DNA from 3 places in the Pseudoalteromonas sp. MT33b genome. Region 3 is predicted to be linked to each of the others. Evidence: predicted binding sites of a transcription regulator. Region 3 holds the regulator's gene; each other region holds the start of a gene.

Region 1 (7,166 bases), 1.2 Mb from region 3:
ATTCGCTTATATTTCAATAACAAAACCAATATGACATCTTGGCTGTCATATGCCAAAATAGGGACTGGCGTATCGCTGACGGCGTAAAAAACAAAAATAATCATTAAATTTACATCATCAACTTAACAAGGAAACGATGATGAAAAACGACGTACTAAACTCACATAAACTAGGTTATAAACTTTACTTTCAAGATGGTGATAACCAAATCGCATGCTTTGGTCACATCATGAGCGGCAAAGAAGAAATATATGTAAACGATGAATTGGTTAGTGAAAAGCGCAGCTTCGGCTTTAAAAGTCGTCACGACTTTAACTACCAAGATAATGCGTATGCAGTCGAATTTAAGATGCAAAATATGCTAACAGGCAAGCTTGAATGTTCGTTTTTTAAAGCTGGCAAATTGGTAAAGCAAAGCACGCAAACCGCACTGACTGATAACCCAAAACAAGTTGCTATGGTTACCTTAGGTTGCTTTATTGGGGGGGCTATTTTTGGTTTTGCCTTTATCACACTTATCGAGCCGTTTATTGGGAAGTAAGTGATGCAATTAAACCCTAATACAATTAAAACATTAAGGCTTAAGTTCGACTGGACACAACAGCAGTTGGCCGACGCCTGTGATGTGAGCCTACGAACCATTCAACGCGTTGAAAAAGAAGGTGCGGCATCAAAAGAAACCACCATGAGCCTATGTGCGGTATTTGAAGTACGCCAAGGTGAGCTTATCAAACTAGACGATGAACCAGCCGTTGAAAGCGAAGCAAAAGCAGTATCGAAGCAAAACTTGGCCGCAATTGTTGCAGCTTCATCGTGTGTTAGTTTTGCACTGGGTATGGCAACAGTATTTGTTATTTTTTAGGAGTGAACGATGAAAAAAGAACAGCGTGGTCACGCAGTACTCATCGCCTTTGTTGCAGCAACTTTGTTGTTAGCTATCGGCGTGGAAGTTGGCGCATTGTTATAACAAATAGATTAACTGTCAGAGTTGAGCCTTGGTGTGATTCTGGCAGAAAACTAAATAGCAAAACCTTAAAACCGACTCAACAGCCTCTCTATTACGTAAAACAGGTTACTTAAAAATATGAGTAACCTGTTTCACTGTTGTTTGAAGTATCGACTTATTCCCTGTTGTAACACCTTCACAATGCAGTAAAATGAACTGCGCAATAAATTAAGTGCTTCGGATTATTTTTTACATCAACAACAGTGAAAACTCAGCATTTATTGCTAATCTTAATTGAGTAGTCATGGTCAGGAACCAATGTGGTTGAATCAAAAGAATTTTTGAAATTAATACTTGATACCATCTCAGAACATATCGTTGTTATCAATGAGCTGGGCGATATCATATTTGTTAATCGCAGTTGGCAAACGTTTGGCGATGAGAATAATTGTGACTGCAATATTCAATGGCAGAAACAAAATTACTTAGCTATCTGCAAGTCAGCCGCAATACAAGGCGATGATTTTGGAATAAAAGCCTTAGCAGGTCTCAATAAAGTCATCAATCATCAAGAACCTGAATTTTACTTAGAGTACCCTTGTCATAGCGACATCGAAAAACGCTGGTTTATGATGCGTGCTGTGCCACTGGAGTATAATGCGCAGCGTTTCGTGGTGATTAGTCATTTAAACATCACTGAACGAAAACTTGCTGAACAGCAAGTTCAAGAGTTAGCGCACATTGATGGTCTGACACAAATTGCTAATCGACGTCATTTTGATGACTTTTATGAGCAAGAGTGGAGCCGCTGCATGCGACTCAAACTTCCCATATCGCTGGCGATGATTGATTTAGATAACTTCAAACTTCTCAATGATAACTTTGGCCATGTCGTTGGTGACACTTGCCTAAAAGAAGTCGCAAAAATACTGCCCGACTTCGCGCGTAGACCTGGCGATTTATGTGCAAGATACGGTGGCGAAGAATTTATATTAGTGTTGGGAAATACTCACTGTTTACAGGCTCAAATGCTATTAACGCGTTTTATGGCCGAGCTTACAGCATTAAAGCTCCCCGAACTGGCTGGCCACCCTTTAACAGTCAGTATTGGTTTGGCAACACTTGTGCCAAACGTCGCTGATAATGCCATGCAATTGATCGAAATGGCTGATAATGCACTTTATCAAGCGAAGGATACTGGCCGCAACAAACTTGTTGTTGCTGATCACTACCCGCAAACAAATAAAGAAGAGTGCCCCTAAAGGAGCACTCTATTGTGTGTTATTGAAACACCTTTTCTACATCAACGACTGATATATTTTTCGCTGGAATAGCGAGCTTATAATCAGCAATCACGTTGTCTTCCGCGACAAGTCCTGCTGGTTTTTCTGCGTTATAAACCATAGGCGATGTTTGCTCTGACGCTAAGCGCTTTTGCATGTCTTTACCGTCACCTGTAATAAACACATAGTGAATATTGTCGGTTTGCAGATTCTCGCGAATAACACGGTTCACATCCTCAAGTGTTAGCTTTTCAAGCTTGCCACGTACATAGTCAACAAAGCTCTCTGTATTATAAAACTCACTATCTAGCGCGTAGCCTAGTTGGCGGTCTTGGCTTGCAACCATTTGTGGCACAAAGTTAATTAAGAAGTTGCGCGTTGCTTCAAAATCTTCTTTGCTGATGCCGTTTTTAATAAGCTTATCTAACTCGAATAACGCGGTACGGGTTGCAAAGTGCGCATCGTTATTAGAGCGCAATGGACGCAGCCATACTTGGAAAATTTGCTCAGAGCGGCCTAAGTTCGCATCAGGCTTAGTTTGGAACATACCACGTGGGAAGTATTCAATGTACGCATAGTCACCATAGTTCATACCACGGGTTTGACGAATACGCTGATACAAGAAGCTATTCGAACTTCTGTGCTCGCCAAAGTATGAACGCACTAGCCATAATGCAGTCCAATCTTCACTACTACGAATCGTCTCTATTGGGAAACCAAACGACACGGCTGTTGATTGCGCCGACTTTTCAACAATGGTGGCATGGTGACCACTCAGTGCTGGCGCATCGGGAATTACTAAACGGCTTTCTTTGCCTTCTGGCAGCGATGTTAAATCTTTTAGCATCGCCGATTTTACATCGCTTGGAATCGCACCAATTAAACCTACGGTTAGTTTTGATTGTGTGAATTGCTTGTCGTAAAACGCTTTTACATCATCAAGCGTCAATGCTTCCAGATCAGATAAGTCACCATAGTTATAGCTTTCGTATGGGTGGCCTTTATACAGTTGATGATAAAGCACTTCTTTACCGAGCTCTTCATCGTTTGATGCTTTAAGCCCCGCTTTAATGCTATCGATAAGCTCTTTTTTCAGGCGTTTGAAGTCATCTTCTCTAAAACCTGGGTTGAGTAATTGTTCACTCACAAGCGCATACCACTGTGCCGCATTGTCTTTGTGTACACGACCGCGCAACGAAATCATCTCTTTATCGATTTGATACCCAAAGCTACCCGCGAGTGGGTATAACGCTTTTTGAATGTCTTTATAGCTCATCGTTTCTGAGCCACCTTTCGCAAGCATGGCTGCCGTTAATGCGGCGACGCCTTTTTTACCTGCTGGATCGGCCGCGGCACCGGTATTAAATAACCAGTTAACATCAACCAATGGTGAACTGTTGGTTTTATCGAGCACTTTAAAATGACGCTCTGTTGGCGCTTGTTCTGTACTTGCAACGGCTGCGTTTAGGTCAACTTCTTGCTCAAATCCTGCCACGTTATCTAAAGCCGACATCGTCACTGTAGTACGGCTTGAATCAACAAAGTATTTATTCGCTATCGCTTTAATGTCTTCTGGGGTGATGCTATCGGCAGTCGCATAGAGCTGATTGATTACCTCTGGATCACGCTCAAAATGCATGTAGCTTGCAAGTGTCGAGGCGATTGATTGCGATGAATCAAGCCCATTGATAAAGCTGTATTTTAAATTTGATTTTAAGTCTGCCAGTTTTTGGGCATCAACAAGCTCAGTGCGTGCTTGTACATATGTGCGGTTAATGGCATCACGTGCTTTTGCAAGATCGGCTTCGTTTTCTACTTTTACAAAGACATGCAATAACCCCGGATCTTTTGTATCAGGATTATAAGTGAACATTTGACTCGCGATTTGCTTATCAACCACCAATTCTTGATAAAGCGCTGAGTTATTTGAGAAATAAAGCTGTGAGATTAAATCAAGTGCGGCGCGATCTTTTTGCGTTGGATCCCACGCAGTGCCTTTATACGATACGAGTAACCAATGGCCTGGTAAACCGTCATTTTGCTCATGAATATATTTTGGCGCTTGTTGCTTTGGCTCTACTGGAATATCGGCTTGGTAATCACCTTTTTTCCAGTTACCCCAATGTTTTTTCACCATTGCCATGGTTTCTTGAGGGTCGACATCACCAACAATGACCAACGATACATATTCTGGTTTATAAAATTTTGCGAAAAACTCTTTCCCGTAAGCCATTTGATCTGGCATGGCTTCAATGTCTTCAAAAAAGCCCATCGTGGTGTGTTTATAAGTATGTTTCTCAAATGCTTCGTTACGCACTGCTGAAAGCAATTTACGAATTGGACTGGCATTATTTTTTAAGTACTCACCTTTCACTGTTAAGGCTTCTGTACGGAACTGTTCTTCGCTGTACGTGAGGTTTTGAAAGATATCAGCTTCAATTTCAAGCACTTTATCAAGGTGCTCTTTTGAGAAATTTAAATGATAGTTGGTGTAATCATTAGTAGTATACGCGCGGTTATCAACACCCGAATTTTTTAAAATATCTGAATACACATCTTGTGGGAATTTTTCTGAGCCTTTAAACATCATGTGCTCAAAAAAGTGAGCAAAGCCCGTTTTGCCTTCTTCTACTTCGTTACGAGAGCCTACCGACACGGGAATTTGTAATGAAACAACATCGGGGTAATCCGTTTTTACCACCATGACACGAAGACCGTTTTCTAGTTCTTCTAAAACGTAATCTTGGCTAAATACACGGTTATCTTCTTGGCTGACAACCTGTTCTATTTCGACTTCTTTAACCATATTTGATTGTGAATTCGTCGCACACCCGCTAAGAGCAAGCGTTACAGCAACACTGGTCGCTAATAATCTAAATGTCATAATGATCCTTTAATTTTACTTGTTAGTTATTTTTCTCATAATCAGTTGTGTTTGATTATGCATGAAAGTACTGGAAAATATGAGGGTCAAGGGCACAATTAATGTAAACAGGTGTGTCAATTTAAGATAACACCTCACCAGCAACTTGAATTAAATTCATGCTCATTGAAAAACTTTCAACAGAAAAATCTATCTAGACGTCTAAATGGCTGCTATATTATTTCCCATAGACGCAGGCACGAGCTGGAATGAGGATTATGGCTTTATCACTACAAGAGAAAATTGAAGACACCAATCAGGGTGTATACCTGATTGGTACCACACCGCCTAAATCAGGCACTGATAAAGCCATGCTTGAAACCATTGCACAAAAATTATTGGGTCGCCTTCATGAAATTGAATACGATGGTGTCATTATCTACGACATTCAAGATGAAAGCAGCCGTACAGAAAAGCCGCGTCCGTTTCCATTTAAAGAAACCGTAGACCCACGTGAGTACAGCCATTTGTTGCGTAGCCTTTCTCATTTAGATGTTATTACCTACAAAAGTGTTGCCCAGCGCGGTGAAGCTGAATTTACCGATTGGCTACACGAAACACGTAATGAGTTTGATTTAAAAAACCTAGTCTTGGTAGGTAGCCCATCTTCGCATGGCGATATCAAACTAAGTTTACCGGATGCTTATAACACCCTTGCTAAGCAAGACAATGATGTGTTTCTTGGCGGTGTGACTATTGCTGAACGCCATGCAAGCAAACGTAACGAGCATGACCGTCTATTAGAAAAAACAGAGCAAGGTTGTAAGTTTTTTATTTCACAAGCCGTGTACAACGCACAAGCAACCATTGATTTAATCACTAGCTATGCACGTAGCTGCAAAGCGTTAGGCATCGCACCTAAGCGTATAATTTTAACGTTTACACCCTGTGGTGGTGAGAAAACGTTAGATTTTATGGAGTGGCTGGGTATCTCTGTACCGGAGGCAACAAAATGGCGCATGCTTGATTCTGCAAATCCATTGAGTGAGTCAGTACGCATTTGCCGTGAGAATCTTGACCTCATATTACAAAGCTGCGCACATTTAGCGGTGCCACTTGGTTTAAATATTGAGAGCTTAACAAACCGTAAAGAAGAAATTGATGCGTCAATTAATCTTTACCGCTTACTTAAAGCAACCATGGAATTAAACCTAGCTGAAAAACAAATCGCTTAAATAATGTGCGCATTTATACCAATACGTTTAATTAACAGCGATTTTAAAACAAGAAAACGTGGTCGCTAGCAAAGAAATGCGGATAAGCATGACAGTTCATTAAACGCTTTTGTTCACCAAGCTAATGTACACACGACTTTATGCTATTAGCGTGTTGATTAGTGCTAATTTAGGCTCCCTTAAATTAGCACTGATACAGCTTAATCTATCGGCGCCTAGGATTTTTTTGCCCTAATATACGTTTTTTGTCACGAGAGCGTCGTGCCTTATTCGTGTTTTTTCGGACTTGTTTTGGCTCTTTTGTTAAATCAGGCTCGTACCCTGGCAGCCATTGTGGTGTTAAGCGTGTATCTAATAAAACATCAATTTCATCCAGTAACCATTGCTCATCAATACTCACCAATGACATGGCCAACCCTGTTTCACCCGCTCGTCCTGTCCGCCCTATACGGTGAACATAGTCCTCTGCAACATAGGGTAGTTCGTAGTTAATCACATACTTTAATGAGGCGATATCAAGGCCACGCGCCGCAACATCTGTAGCGACAAGTACTCGAGTGACACCCGTCTTAAAATTTTGCAGCGCTTTGTCTCGCGCCCCCTGGCTTTTATCGCCGTGAATAGACTCCGTTTTTAAGCCGTCCTTACACATTTCTTTTGCCAGACTATCGGCCGTTTGTTTAGTGCGGGTGAATATAAGTACTTGTTGCCAATTTTTCATGCCGATCATATGTGAAACGAGTTCGCGTTTACGATCCTCATCAACCGCATACACAATCTGCTCAACTTCAACAGCAGCCGAATTGCGTTTATCAACCTCAACTAACTTAGGATCATTC
Region 2 (7,166 bases), 1.1 Mb from region 3:
AAGTTTTGGGTGATTTGGTCGATATTCCCGGTGTTGGTACGCACCACACCTATATGGTGATCGAAAAGATAAAACAAGATAGCGGTTTAAGATTCGATATCTAAACAAAAAAAGCACCAAACGGTGCTTTTTTTATGAAGATTTTTTGCTGGGTTATACCCACTCGCTTAATTAATCCCTAAAAATGATTAACTATTATTGCGGGTTGCTATTATTACGCCCAACCATCATAACGTTTACGGCGTGAAAGCATAATCGTTAAAATAATACCAAGTAATAAACCAATAAATGCAATAGCGCCGCCGTAAGTTAATAGTTGGCGTTTTTCTTTGGCACTGGCTAATTGTTTCACGTTGCGCTCAGATTCTATGGTACTTTTTAGTTTTTCAATTTGTTCGCTTAGCGCTTGGTTTTGCTCAGTGAGGGTTCTGTTTTGTTCTTGTAATTGCGGTAGTTCAATTTCTGCTTGGCGTAATTGCTCTTGCATCAAGGTCATGTCGTTATTCAGAGCTTGAAATTGCTGATGGATACCGGCGTTTTCGCTGATAAACTTCGTTTCTACCCAGCCTTCGCGGTCTTTGTCGTCGCGAATTTTAAAATAACCATTATCTTCTTCTGATAACAAGGTAATTTGAGTACCTGCATCAACTGACCCCAAAATACGGTAGTTTTTACTCGGGCCTGAATGCATAAAGGTATAGAGGTTGTCGACTATGTATGCGGTGTTTCCGTTGTCGCTTGTAGGCGCTTCTTCTGCATAGCTAATGAAAGTGGCGGCTGATAGGAGCAGCCCAAAAATACACTGTTTTAACATCAATCTACCTTGTTAATGTAACCTTGCCCAAAAATGGTCAAATTTTTAAATACGTAATGTATAGAGATAGTAGGGATTTCAACTATTAATAGCAAGGCTGATATTGTAATCCAAGACAGGGTTTGAGTGTAAAAATCAGGAAAAAGTTTGCATTAAGTAGCTGCTTTGTTTATTTTGAGCACTTATTTATTTTAAATGTACTCCGCAAAACGAATGGATACTGAGATAGAACTGAAGTTTTTGGTGTCAGATGCCGTTGTTCCACTGATCCCCGCATTAATTACTCAATTTGCAAAAACCGTTACAAATAAACCGTCACGCAGCTTACAAAATGCTTACTATGATACGCCAAGTCGTGAGTTACGCGCACTGGATATTGGTTTGCGTACCCGCTGCTGTGATAACCAGTGCGAGCAAACGATTAAACTCGCTGGCGAAGTTGTAGGTGGATTACATCAACGCCCAGAATATAACTTACCTTTAGAGGGTGGTCGCCCAGATTTAATGGCTTTTGATGCCACAATTTGGCCGCATGGCATGCAAGTTAATGCGATTGCCGACAACCTGTATCCTATTTTTAGTACTAACTTTATTCGTCGCACGTGGTTAATCGAAACCAACAGTGGAGCTAAAATTGAGGTTGTACTTGATAAAGGTGAAATTGCAGCGTCAGGTAAAGTTGAGCTGATCTCTGAGCTTGAAGTGGAATTAATTGAAGGCAGTCGCCACGAGTTATTTGCCCTTGCAGATAAACTGGTTAGCGAATGTAATGTGCGTCTTGGGCTATATTCGAAAGCTGCACGAGGTTATGGCTTAGCTGATAACACCCCACTAAAAGCAAGTAAATCGATTGGGTTTGTGCCTCTTAAAAAAGAGGCCACACAAGAACAAGCTTTGGTCGCAGGGATAAATTACGCGATTCGCTTTGTACAAAAGCATGAAGCCTGTTACTTCATCAAGCCGAGCTTAAAAACCTTGAAACGAGTCACTGATGGCATTCGATTAATTCGCCACACCTTTTGGCTGTTCGATGATATTGTTAGTAAGGATGATACAGAGTCATTACGTACTGAGTTAAAGTGGTTGCTGAGTGAGTTGGCGTGGGTAGAAAACGCCATTCAGTTAAAAACCTATACCTCAAAACGTCACGCCTATTATAAAAAAATTAATAGCGCACCAGAGCTAACTCAAGTGATTAACGACCTAAAAGAGCTTCAGCCGAGTATTGACGATGTAAAAGCGTTATTTCACAGCACCCGTTACAACCGTTTGCTGTTGCAATTGACCACCTGGTTGATTGAAAAGCAATGGCGTAAGTCGTGGGGGCAGGCAGAGTTCCAAGCAGCAGAAAAACCAGTAGCAGATATAGCCAAGCGCTTATTTGCAAAAGATTGGCACGATATGCATGAGCTTATTCCTGAACAACAAGCACTGAGTGATAAAGACTATTTATCGTTGCGTACTCGTCTAGAAAACTCTCTGTTAAGTGGTAACTGTTTGGGGGCATTATTTAATAAAGACGACAGAAGCGAGTTTCGTATTCCTTGGTTAGATATTTCGCATGGTATTTACGAGCTCAGTACTCTTGAGTATTTAAAGCAGTTGTGTGCAGGACAAGACGATCAGGAATTAGCAAAGATTCAAACGTGGCTCGAGCAAAAGTCAGAGTTTTTAGTGAGCGCCATGGAACAAAGTCGTCATGCCTCATTCAATACTGATCCCTACTGGTTATAAATCTGTGAATCGTTGGCTATTCATTGGGTTAGCGTGGTTTAGTTGTTCAACTGTCGCGACCCCAATAGAATGGCATACTTACAAGCAGCAAGAAGGTATAAAGGTCACGTATCAAAAACATGACAGTGGCATTATCGAAATTAACGCATCTGTGGTTGTTGAAGATACCAAGGCAGATGACTTTATGGCCTTACTTAGCGACACCGACAACGCGCCAAATTGGCTCGAAAATGTTCAAAGTGTAACCTTAATAGAGCGGCTTAGCCCCGCAGAGACGCTCGTTTATACGCGCTTTAACTCGCCTTGGCCGGTTTCTGATCGTGATTTAGTGAGCTACTCTTGCTATCACACCTTAAGCGATAATAAAACCGAGCTTAAAATTACCAGCCAGCCCCACGTTAAACCCTTGGTAAAAGGGGTGGTGCGTATTAAAGAGCTCACCGCTTATTGGCGCTTAGAGCAATAGCAAAATAACTTACTGATTACCCACCAAGCGTATGCAGACCCAAGCGGTGCTATTCCGCATTGGTTAAGTAATAAAGTATCTTTAAAAAGTGTGTTTAAGTCATTACAAGCATTGCGTGAACAGCTAAAAATGAATGCGTTTTCACGGACAAATCCCCCAAGTGTGCCAGGAAAGTGCTTATCTTAGTAAAGCGAAGATGACATTTTAGGTATTTATGAATATTATCTGCGAAGTTTATTCGTACTAGGAACAGCATGAAAGAACCCAAAATCCCCTTGGTCAATAAACCCAACGGCATTGGTATTGGACGTATTTTAAAAGCCACAAGGTGCTCAATTAAAGGTTTTAAGGCCGCATTTAAAGAAGAGTCAGCTTTTCGCTCAGAAATTTATTTAGGGGTGTGTTTATTACCGTTATCGGTTTTTCTGGCGCAGTCACTGACTCATTGGCTCGTGTTGTTTATTCCGTATTTATTACTGTTGATTGTTGAACTACTCAATTCGGCCATCGAAGCGCTGACTGACAGAGTGGGGATTGAATATCATGTACTGTCTGGGCGCGCAAAGGATATGGCCTCGGCAGCGGTGACCTTGTCATTGGTTATTTTAGCACTGGTTTGGCTGGTGGCGGTGTATGAAAAGATAATGATGTTACTGTAATTAATACCAATCGCAATAATACTTAATCATTTTGAGCGATGAAACCAGTCGCTATCTGCGTTAAAAATATCTGATTTACGACAGCATGGATGCAGGAGGTAGAGCAATGCAGGAGCAATTGCCGAGAACAACTAAATAACTAAATTTTTGCCTTGTTATCAATGCGGTTTTATTGCCTAAAAATAGACCACTTATTTAAGCGCAATGGTATAAAAATTTAGAGTAAAAAATTAAACACAAAAAAAGCGCCAAAATGGCGCTTTTTCAGTCTGTATACCCTATTACAGGCCAGCAGCTGCGCGAAGTGCGTCTGCTTTGTCTGTACGCTCCCAAGGGAACTCTTCACGACCGAAGTGACCATAAGCGGCAGTCGGTTGATAGATAGGACGCTCAAGATCAAGCATTTGGATTAAGCCGTAAGGGCGTAGGTCGAAGTGCTCACGCACTAATTCGATTAGACGTGCTTCTTCTAATTTACCTGTACCAAATGTCTCGATGCTGATAGATGTTGGCTCTGCAACACCGATAGCGTAAGAAACTTGAAGTTCACACTTGTCAGCAAGACCCGCAGCAACCATGTTTTTAGCAACGTAACGTGCCGCGTATGCAGCGCTACGGTCAACTTTTGATGGATCTTTACCTGAGAAAGCACCACCACCGTGACGCGCCATACCACCGTATGTATCAACGATGATTTTACGACCAGTCAGACCACAGTCACCCATTGGGCCACCGATAACGAAACGGCCAGTTGGGTTGATGAAGAATTTCGTTGCGCTAGAGATAAGCTCTGCTGGAAGAACCGGCTTAATGATGGTTTCCATTACCGCTTCTACTAGGTCGTTTTGTGAGATTGAATCACAGTGTTGCGTTGAAAGAACAACAGCATCAATACCTACCGGCTTACCATTTTCATATGCAAATGTTACTTGTGATTTTGCATCTGGGCGTAACCAGTTAAGCTCACCGCTTTTACGAACTTGCGCTTGACGCTGAACTAAACGGTGTGAATACGTGATTGGTGCAGGCATTAAAACGTCTGTTTCGTTACATGCATAACCAAACATTAAACCTTGGTCACCCGCGCCTTGGTCTTCTGGACGTGCACGGTCAACACCTTGGTTGATGTCTGGAGATTGTTTACCGATAGTGTTTAGGATTGCGCACGAGTCAGCATCAAAACCCATGTCTGAATGCGTGTAACCGATTTCACGTACAGTTTTACGTGTAATTTCTTCGATATCAACCCACGCGCTAGTAGTGATTTCACCACCCACCATAACCATACCAGTTTTAACGTAAGTCTCACATGCAACACGGGCATGAGAATCTTGCTCTAAGATAGCATCTAGAACCGCGTCAGAGATTTGGTCCGCGATTTTATCCGGATGACCTTCAGATACAGATTCAGAAGTAAATAAATGTTTTGCCATTGTATTTCTGCTCACAAATATTGCGCTTCACTAACGTCGGTAATAGCGCTAAAAAATTAAGGGGCGTATTTTATCTAAAACAATTATGTTTGCATAGTTATTTTACGCCTAGACGTCTATTTTAAATTACTAATAACATTTCGTTCTTAATAAACAGTGGTAATAGACCCATTTAATACGGATTTTTAATTGCACTGCACCCATACAATAAGTAAGAATGGGGCTTAACAAACAACCAGCGCAAATACATTAAAGGTAGGAGAATTCATGCCATCTCGCAAAGAACTTGCAAATGCTATTCGCGTCTTATCAATGGACGCAGTACAACAGGCCAACTCTGGCCACCCTGGAGCCCCTATGGGCATGGCAGATATCGCAGAAGTACTATGGCGCGATTATCTAAAGCACAACCCGACGAACCCAGAGTGGGCAGACCGTGATCGCTTTATTCTTTCAAATGGCCACGGTTCGATGCTGATTTATTCTCTACTACATTTAAGTGGTTACGACTTACCACTTGAAGAAATTAAAAACTTCCGTCAAATGCATTCAAAAACACCAGGGCATCCAGAGTATGGCTATGCACCAGGTATTGAGACCACTACGGGCCCATTAGGCCAAGGGATCACAAATGCGGTAGGTATGGCAATTGCTGAAAAAGCGCTTGCTGCTCAATTTAACCGTGAAGGCCACGACATCGTTGATCACTTTACCTACGCGTTTATGGGTGATGGCTGTTTAATGGAAGGTATCTCTCACGAAGCCTGTTCATTAGCGGGCACATTAGGCCTGGGTAAACTTGTTGCGTTTTGGGATGACAACGGCATCTCTATCGACGGTGAAGTAGAAGGTTGGTTCAGCGACGACACACCTGCACGTTTTAAAGCATATGGCTGGCACGTAGTGAGTGATGTTGATGGCCATAACCCAGAGGCCATCCGCGCAGCAATCGAAGAAGCACGTAGCATTACCGACAAGCCATCATTAATTTGTTGTAAAACAGTGATTGGTTACGGTTCACCTAATAAGTCGGGTAGTCATGACTGTCATGGTGCTCCACTTGGTCATGATGAGATCAAAGCGGCACGTGAGTTCTTAGGCTGGACAGGCGAAGCATTTGAAATCCCAGCTGATATCTACAGCGAATGGGACGCAAAAGAAAAGGGCCAACAGCTAGAATCAAACTGGGACGAAAAGTTTGCGGCATACGCAAATGCACACCCAGAGCTAGCAGCAGAATTTAAGCGTCGTACAAATGGCGAATTGCCAGCAGATTGGGCTGAAAAGTCACAAGCGTACATCGAAGAGCTGCAAGCAAACCCTGCAAACCCTGCAACACGTAAAGCTTCACAAAATGCACTGAATGCATTTGGTCCATTATTACCAGAGTTTATGGGCGGCTCAGCTGACCTTGCTGGTTCAAATTTAACAATTTGGGATGGTTCAAAAGGCGTAACAGCAGACGACGCAAGCGGTAACTACATCTACTACGGTGTACGTGAGTTTGGTATGTCGGCAATTATGAATGGTATTGCACTGCACAAAGGCTTTATTCCTTACGGCGCAACATTCTTAATGTTTATGGAATACGCGCGTAATGCGGTACGCATGGCTGCATTAATGAAGCAACCAAGCATTTTTGTATACACGCACGATTCAATTGGTCTGGGTGAAGATGGCCCTACGCACCAACCAGTAGAGCAAATTGCAAGCATGCGTTTAACGCCTAACCTTGTTAACTGGCGTCCGTGTGACCAAGTTGAGTCTGCAATTGCATGGCAACAAGCGATTGAGCGTAAAGATGGCCCAACGTCATTGATCTTCACACGTCAAGGTCTTGAGCAACAAACGCGTACTGCACAACAGTTAAGCGATGTGAAAAAAGGTGGTTACGTACTGAGTTGCGATGGTGAGCCTGAGCTTATCCTTATTGCAACGGGCTCAGAAGTACAGCTTGCACAAGACGCCGCTGCAGAGCTTCGTTCACAAGGCAAAAAAGTACGTGTGGTTTCTATGCCTTCAACTGACTTGTTTGATGAGCAAGACGCAGCCTACAAAGA
Region 3 (7,166 bases):
CCCTCTCACTTTTTAACTTATTGCAGGATACTATCGCGTTATGTCAGATTTTCGTGAACAAGCATTACATTACCACGCTCACCCCGTTCCAGGTAAAATTAGTGTAGAACTAACTAAACCAGCAGAAACGGTTAATGATCTCGCTCTAGCATATAGTCCAGGTGTCGCAGAGCCCGTCCGTGAGATAGCAGCCGATCCAGCAAATGCCTATAAATACACCGGCAAAGGTAATATGGTTGCGGTTATTTCAAACGGTACCGCAATTTTAGGCTTAGGCAATTTAGGTCCGCTTGCATCAAAACCTGTGATGGAAGGTAAAGCACTTTTATTTAAACGCTTTGCAGGTTTAGACTCGATAGATATCGAAGTAAAACACCGCACGACAGAAGACTTCATTAATACTGTTGCAAATATTGCCGATACGTTTGGTGGTATCAACCTAGAAGATATTAAAGCGCCAGAGTGTTTCGAAATTGAAAAAGCGCTTATTGAGCGTTGTAGCATCCCTGTTTTCCACGATGACCAACATGGTACTGCAATCGTAACAGCAGCAGGCATGCTAAATGCGCTTGAAGTACAGGGTAAAGATATCGAAGACGCGATTATCGTGTGTTTAGGTGCCGGTGCAGCAGCGGTTGCATGTATGGAACTACTTATTAAATGTGGTGCATTGCGTGAGCACATTTATATGCTTGACCGCAAAGGCGTGATCCATACACGTCGAGATGACTTAAACGAGTATAAATTGCTATTTGCTAACAATACCGATAAGCGCACTTTGCAAGATGTGATAGCCGATGCTGATGTATTTGTTGGTGTATCTGGCCCTAACTTATTAACCGCTGAAGATTTAAAACTGATGGCAGATAAGCCGGTGGTTTTTGCATGTTCAAACCCTGATCCAGAAATCGCGCCAGCTGTTGCACACGGTGCACGTAATGATTTAATTATGGCAACAGGGCGTTCTGATTACCCTAATCAGGTTAATAATGTATTGTGTTTCCCATTCATTTTCCGCGGTGCGCTTGATGTGCGTGCGACATCAATCAATGATGAAATGAAAATTGCAGCGGTGCATGCTATTCGTAGTATTGCGAAAGAGCCTGTGCCTAACGAAGTGCTTAAGGCGTCGGGTGTTGATTCACTTGAGTTTGGTGCTGAGTACATTATTCCAAAACCAATGGACCCACGCTTATTACCACGTATTGCACGTGCTGTTGCAGAAGCAGCCGTTGAGTCTGGTGTGGCGCAAATTGACATGCCAGAAAACTACATGCGTTAAATAATTAGGTACCTATTCGTTTGATTAAGCGGGTAGGTATAACTAACTGCAAATAAAAAACTCAGCCAAGGCTGAGTTTTTTTATGTCTGAGAAATCGGCTACGATCCGGTGGCCGAAATATTTACTCTGAATCAAGTACGGGGATATCTAACCCCATTTCTTGCATAATTCTTTTTACTTCTTCAGGTACTTTTTCAGGGTTATCTTTACGAAGGTCGTCATCATTCGGTAATGGTTGACCTGTAAAAGCGTGTAAAAAGGCTTCGCACAGTAGCTCACTGTTAGTGGCATGACGAAGATTATTAATCTGACGACGCGTGCGCTCATCAGTTAATACTTTTAATACGTTCAGCGGAATTGATACGGTAATTTTTTTTACTTGCTCTGATTTTTTACCGTGTTCTGCATATGGGTGAATGTATTCACCGTTCCATTTAGCCATAAGTTGTTTCGTTGCCTCGGTTGTCAGTTGTTTACGCCTTATCCACAGCGCAAGATGCGGAAATTCTATCGCTTTAAAAAAGATAGTCAAATACTAGTTATTTAGCCATCTAGTCGTGTAAATGTATAAACTTCTATGTAATGGCGATAAATGCTTTGACTTCTCATATTTGATCATCTAACCTTTTAGACGTCTAAACATCCAATTCTAAGTAGGTGATGAAATGAGTGAAAAAAATAAAGCGACGATTGCTGTTCGTCATGGCATTGAAGCCGATAAACACCACGGTGCAGTCGTTCCACCAATTTACTTATCAACCACTTATTCGTTCGCTGATTTTGATACTAAGCGCCAATATGACTATGGCCGCAGTGGTAACCCTAACCGTGATATTTTAGCCGAAACACTCGCTGAACTAGAGGGCGGAGCTAAAGGCATTATTACTGCGACAGGCATGGCGGCTGTTCACTTAACGACACAGCTTTTGAATAGCGATGATACCTTGGTTATTCCACATGACTGTTACGGCGGTAGCTATCGTTTATTTACCTCATTAGAGAAGCGCGGTTTACTGAAACTAAAAGTGCTTGATTTAACAAAAGCTGAAAATCACCAAGAAATCTTAGCGATAAAACCTAAACTGATCTGGATTGAAACACCCAGTAACCCCATTTTACGCCTAACAGATATTAAAGCGATTACCGCCATTGCTAAACAATCCGGTGCACTTGTTGCGGCTGATAACACGTTTTTATCGCCGGCCTTGCAAAACCCGATTGAGTTTGGTGTTGATATAGTCGTGCATTCAACGACTAAATACATTAACGGTCACTCTGATGTGGTTGGCGGTGCTGTTATTGCAGCAACGCAAGAGTTGGGTGATGAACTGGCTTGGTGGGCAAATAATATTGGTATTACGGGTGCACCGTTTGATAGTTATCTTACTCTGCGTGGTTTACGCACTTTAAATGTGCGTTTAAAACAGCACCAAGAGAATGCGTTTGCAATTGCAGAATATTTAGAAGATTCACCGTTTGTGAGCCAAGTATATTATCCCGGTCTCGCTTCTCATCCTCAGCATGCGCTCGCTAAAGCACAGCAACGCGGTTTTGGTGGCATGGTGAGTTTTGATATTAAAGGCGACATTAATGATGCTGCGGCTTTTCTAACAGGCCTTAAAGAGTTTAGCTTAGCCGAATCATTGGGGGGCGTTGAGAGTTTAATTTGTCACCCTGCGACCATGACTCATGCTGGAATGGAGGCAAAAGCTCGCTTAGAAGCAGGGGTGGGTGATACGTTAATTCGTATCTCTGTTGGCATTGAGGATGTAAAAGATTTAATTGCCGATTTAGACCGTGTTTTCAATTTAGTTAAACCAGGTCAGGGGCAGCAAGCCACTCAGAGCAACGCGAAGCAAACGCACACGCAAGCCAATACGCAACAAAGCAGCACTTTTAAGTTAACGCCAGCACATACGGCATTGTGGTAGAAAAATGGTAAATATTGTTCATAAATTTGGTGGCTCAAGCTTAAGCTCTGCAGAGCGTTATCATGCTGTGGCAAATATTGTTTTAGCAAATACGCAGCAAGGTGATTGTGTGGTGGTGTCTGCATCGGGCAAAACAACCGACACCTTGGTAAAACTTTGGCAAAGTTATCAACAGCAAGATAACCAAGCGGTTAGTGATATTTTATTGCTGATTGATAATAATCAGCGCGCCTTAATAGAGCAGCTGTTAGTAGCAAAAAACAAGCAGCAGGCATTGGCACAATTAAAAGATGAGCTGGCGCTATTAAATATACTTATTGCTAAACAGCAACTACAAGAAGCCGTGTTGCTAGCACATGGAGAAGTATGGTCTGCGCGTTTATTAGCGGGCTATCTAAATCAGCTGGGTGTGGCAGCACAGGATGTGGATGCACGGCAGTTATTTACATTAAATGATGGCCAACTATTGCATCAAAAGAATCAACAGCAATGCACCGATGCGATCAGTAAAGTAAAGATCAATGTGGTGACAGGCTTTATCGCTGCAGATTGTCAGGGTAAGACGGTAACACTGGGTCGTAATGGCAGTGACTACAGTGCGACCTTGTTAGCAAGCTATACCTTTGCCAAGCAAGTGTCTATTTGGACTGATACCCAAGGTGTATTCAGTACAGACCCTCGTAAGGTGAAAAACGCCGTTAAATACGCAAAAGTGTGCCGAGAGCAAGCTAATTTATTGGCTCGCTTAGGTAACCCTGTTTTACATGCAAAAACCTTATCACCGCTTAAAGACAGCGACATTAAACTTGTTGTAAGAAGTAGCTTTGATTGTGATGCCAGCCCAACTGAGGTTGTAAAAGAAGGGTATAGCAAGGCGAAGCGTTTTATTACGACCTTAGATAATATCGATTTACTGCGTGTTGATACGCTAAGCACAGGTGAAGTGGGGGAGCTGAGTCAGCTAATTCAGCACAGTTTGCATCATTTTGTGAAAGAAGGTGATACCTATTTGCTGGTACCAGGGCACAGTACTCATCAAGTGGTGAGTCACCTTGCTGGGCGGGCTAATATTGTTGAATCTAATTTAAGCGGCTGCGCGGTTGTGGCACCAAGTAGCGATGTGAGCCAGTTAGCTGAACAAGCAATTTCGCTCCTTAAAGAGCAAAGTATTCATCCACGCTTTGTACAACAAGATCAGCAGTATGTGTTGCTACTAAACGATCAAGCTATAGACAGCGATGTACTGACCCTGTTGCATGATAAATTGGTCAACAAGGGTCAAGAACTGGCTATTATCGTGGCTGGGCTGGGTAATGTTGGTGAAGTCTTTCTATCACAGTTACAGGCTCAGTTTGTTAGGTTATCAGCTCATTACCAGATTAAAGTCGTGGCATTATTACGCTCAAAACAAATGCTATTTAGTGCCAGTGGCTTGAACACAGAAACGTGGCAAGCGCAGTGGCAAAGTGAAGCCCAACACTACGATAAAGAAACACTGCTAACACGTATTAGCGAACTTGATTACGAACACAAAGTGGTGATTGATATCACCGCCAGTGAAGCGTTTAGCCAATTATACCCAGCACTCGTTGAGCTTAATTGTCATTTAATTAGTGCCAATAAATATGCAGGCACAGCGGCAAATGATTGGTATCAAACATTGCGCTCTAATTTAGCTGAGCGTAATTTGTTGTGGCGTTATAACACCAGTGTAGGGGCCGGCTTACCAATTAACTTTGCATTGGCAGACTTACAAAATAGTGGTGATAGTATTCATCGTATAGAAGGGGTTTTTTCGGGGACGCTGTCGTGGTTGTGCAGTTGCTATGATGGTAACGTTCCGTTTACTGAACTTGTGCTACAAGCGCAGCAAATGGGCTACACCGAACCTGACCCGCGTGAAGATTTATCTGGCCGAGATATGCAGCGCAAGTTACTTATTTTAGCCCGCGATTTAGGGTTAGATTTAGAGCTTGATGACATTGCATTAACGCCATTGATGCCTGAAGAACTGGCAACAGGAAGTTGGCAAGACTTCCTTGCGAACAGGCATTTGCTTGATGCATTCATCGAAGAAAAGGCTGCCATTGCACAGGCCGAAAATAAAGTTGTTCGCTACACCGGTGCAATTACGCTCGTTGATGGTAAAGCGAAAGCAGCCGTTGGCTTAGTGAATGTTGCACACGATGATGTATTAGCTAGCTTAAAGCCGGGTGATAATATTTTTGTGATTAATTCGCAGTGGTACACAGACAACGCGCTCGTCATTCAAGGCCCTGGTGCAGGAAAAGAAGTGACTGCTGCGGGAGTTCATTCAGACCTTTACTGGTTAGTGAATAACTTAAAATAATTTTGCTGATCTTAGTTTAAATAGCTAAGCAAAAAGCGCCCAATGGGCGCTTTTTTATTAGTCTAATAAAGGTGTTAAAGACTGTTTAGAACAGCTCTTCCTCTGTAGAAAGTGACTCTTCAAACACATTAGTCGGTTGCTCAAGGACATACTTCGTCGGAGCGGTGCCTTTAATAAAGTACTCAAAGCGACTGGTGTAATCATTTTTATGGCTCAGTAACCCTGTTGCTAAATCAATGCGCACAGACACTAAGCCTTCTGGAAACTCAATCGGTGCCTCAGGCATACCATCTAAAGCAACTCGCATAAAATCAACCCAAGCTGGTTGAGCCGTTTTTGCGCCTGATTCAGCCCCTGATATTTGTGACTTATCAAGGTTACTGTTGTAGGTTGAACGACCCAGTGGGTTGCCTGGGTTATCAAAGCCAACCCACACAGAGGTCAGTACATTGCGATTAAAACCACTAAACCATGTATCAACAGAGTCATTCGTGGTTCCGGTTTTACCTGCTAGATCACGGCGATCAAGCGCTTGTGCACGCCAGCCAGTACCACTCCAACCTGTTTTATGTGCCCAGCTTCCGCCACCCCAAATTGCGCTGTGCATTGCTTGCGAAATTAAGAAAGCATTTTGTTTTGAGATGATACGAGGCGCGCAGCGAGGCTGAGCATTGTGTTCTAATTCTGTGGCCACCAGTTGGCTATCATCAAGTGTTGCAAAATCGGGCGTGACCTTTTGCTCTGGGGTATCACAGGCAAGCTCTGGTGTGGCTTTATATAAAGTTGTTCCAGCAGAATCTTGAATTTCAGAGATGTAATAAGGCGTAATTAAGTGCCCTCCATTTGCAAAGGCACTCATGCCGCGTGCAAGCTCAAGAGGCGTAATAGAGGCACTCCCTAATGCCAGCGACTCACTGCGGTTAATGTCGCTATTCAAAAAGCCAAACTTTAATAAATGATCTGCTGTGCGCTCTAAACCAACACCGCGTAATAACCGAACTGAAATAACGTTTTTAGATTGTGCTAAAGCACGACGAATACGAATAGGGCCATTGTAAACTGCTGGGCTATTTTTAGGACGCCATGCAACACCTTGGCTTTTGTCCCATTGGTTAATGGGGGCATCATTTAAGATTGAGGCTAAGGTATAGCCATTTTCTAACGCCGCTGAGTAAATAAATGGTTTAATATTCGAACCTACTTGGCGCTTAGCTTGTACTGCACGATTATATTGGCTTTGCTCAAAACTATACCCTCCCACAATGGCTTTTATGCGACCATCTTGAGGGTCAAGTGATACTAAGGCGCTTGATGCTTCGGGTACTTGGCTTAAAATATAACTGTCATCTGGATTCTTACGTAGCCAAATTTGTTCGCCAGCATTGAGAATTTCGGTGGCCGTTTTCGGTGCAAAACCTTGGCGATAACGGGTAATGTATTTACGTGCCCATTTTAGGCCATCCCACTCAAGGGTTATATGCTCGCCATTTTTTAGTAATACCTGCGCAGATTGCTCAGCAACATTAGTGACTACGCCCGCACGTAAAGGGCCAAACTCTTTCACGTCTTTTAGTTTATCTAAAATAGCGTCTTCGCTAAGCG

Evidence for each region. Region 3 encodes MetJ, which represses methionine synthesis genes. Its sites were predicted from a motif close to TAGACGTCTAGACGTCTA; they were not measured.
Region 1: a site for MetJ is predicted at 5,308-5,325, ahead of H3302_RS03590 (methylenetetrahydrofolate reductase). Genes of this name have one in related genera too.
Region 2: a site for MetJ is predicted at 5,208-5,225, ahead of metK (methionine adenosyltransferase). Genes of this name have one in related genera too.

Annotation. Positions count from the first base shown of each region.
Region 1 covers NZ_CP059831.1:766,671-773,836, reverse strand. Annotated here, with positions in the region: gene H3302_RS03615 (hypothetical protein) at 1-104, opposite strand, end outside; gene H3302_RS03610 (hypothetical protein) at 137-541, shown strand; gene H3302_RS03605 (helix-turn-helix transcriptional regulator) at 545-862, shown strand; gene H3302_RS03600 (sensor domain-containing diguanylate cyclase) at 1,267-2,208, shown strand; gene H3302_RS03595 (pitrilysin family protein) at 2,228-5,113, opposite strand; gene H3302_RS03590 (methylenetetrahydrofolate reductase) at 5,371-6,327, shown strand; gene H3302_RS03585 (DEAD/DEAH box helicase) at 6,533-7,166, opposite strand, start outside.
Region 2 covers NZ_CP059831.1:652,555-659,720, forward strand. Annotated here, with positions in the region: gene H3302_RS03115 (winged helix-turn-helix transcriptional regulator) at 1-104, shown strand, start outside; gene H3302_RS03120 (TIGR04211 family SH3 domain-containing protein) at 215-814, opposite strand; gene H3302_RS03125 (CYTH and CHAD domain-containing protein) at 1,028-2,548, shown strand; gene H3302_RS03130 (START domain-containing protein) at 2,514-3,014, shown strand; gene H3302_RS03135 (diacylglycerol kinase) at 3,269-3,673, shown strand; gene metK (methionine adenosyltransferase) at 3,955-5,106, opposite strand; gene tkt (transketolase) at 5,374-7,166, shown strand, end outside.
Region 3 covers NZ_CP059831.1:3,108,942-3,116,107, reverse strand. Annotated here, with positions in the region: gene H3302_RS14075 (malic enzyme-like NAD(P)-binding protein) at 41-1,282, shown strand; gene metJ (met regulon transcriptional regulator MetJ) at 1,405-1,725, opposite strand; gene metB (cystathionine gamma-synthase) at 1,949-3,214, shown strand; gene metL (bifunctional aspartate kinase/homoserine dehydrogenase II) at 3,219-5,564, shown strand; gene H3302_RS14055 (penicillin-binding protein 1A) at 5,650-7,166, opposite strand, start outside.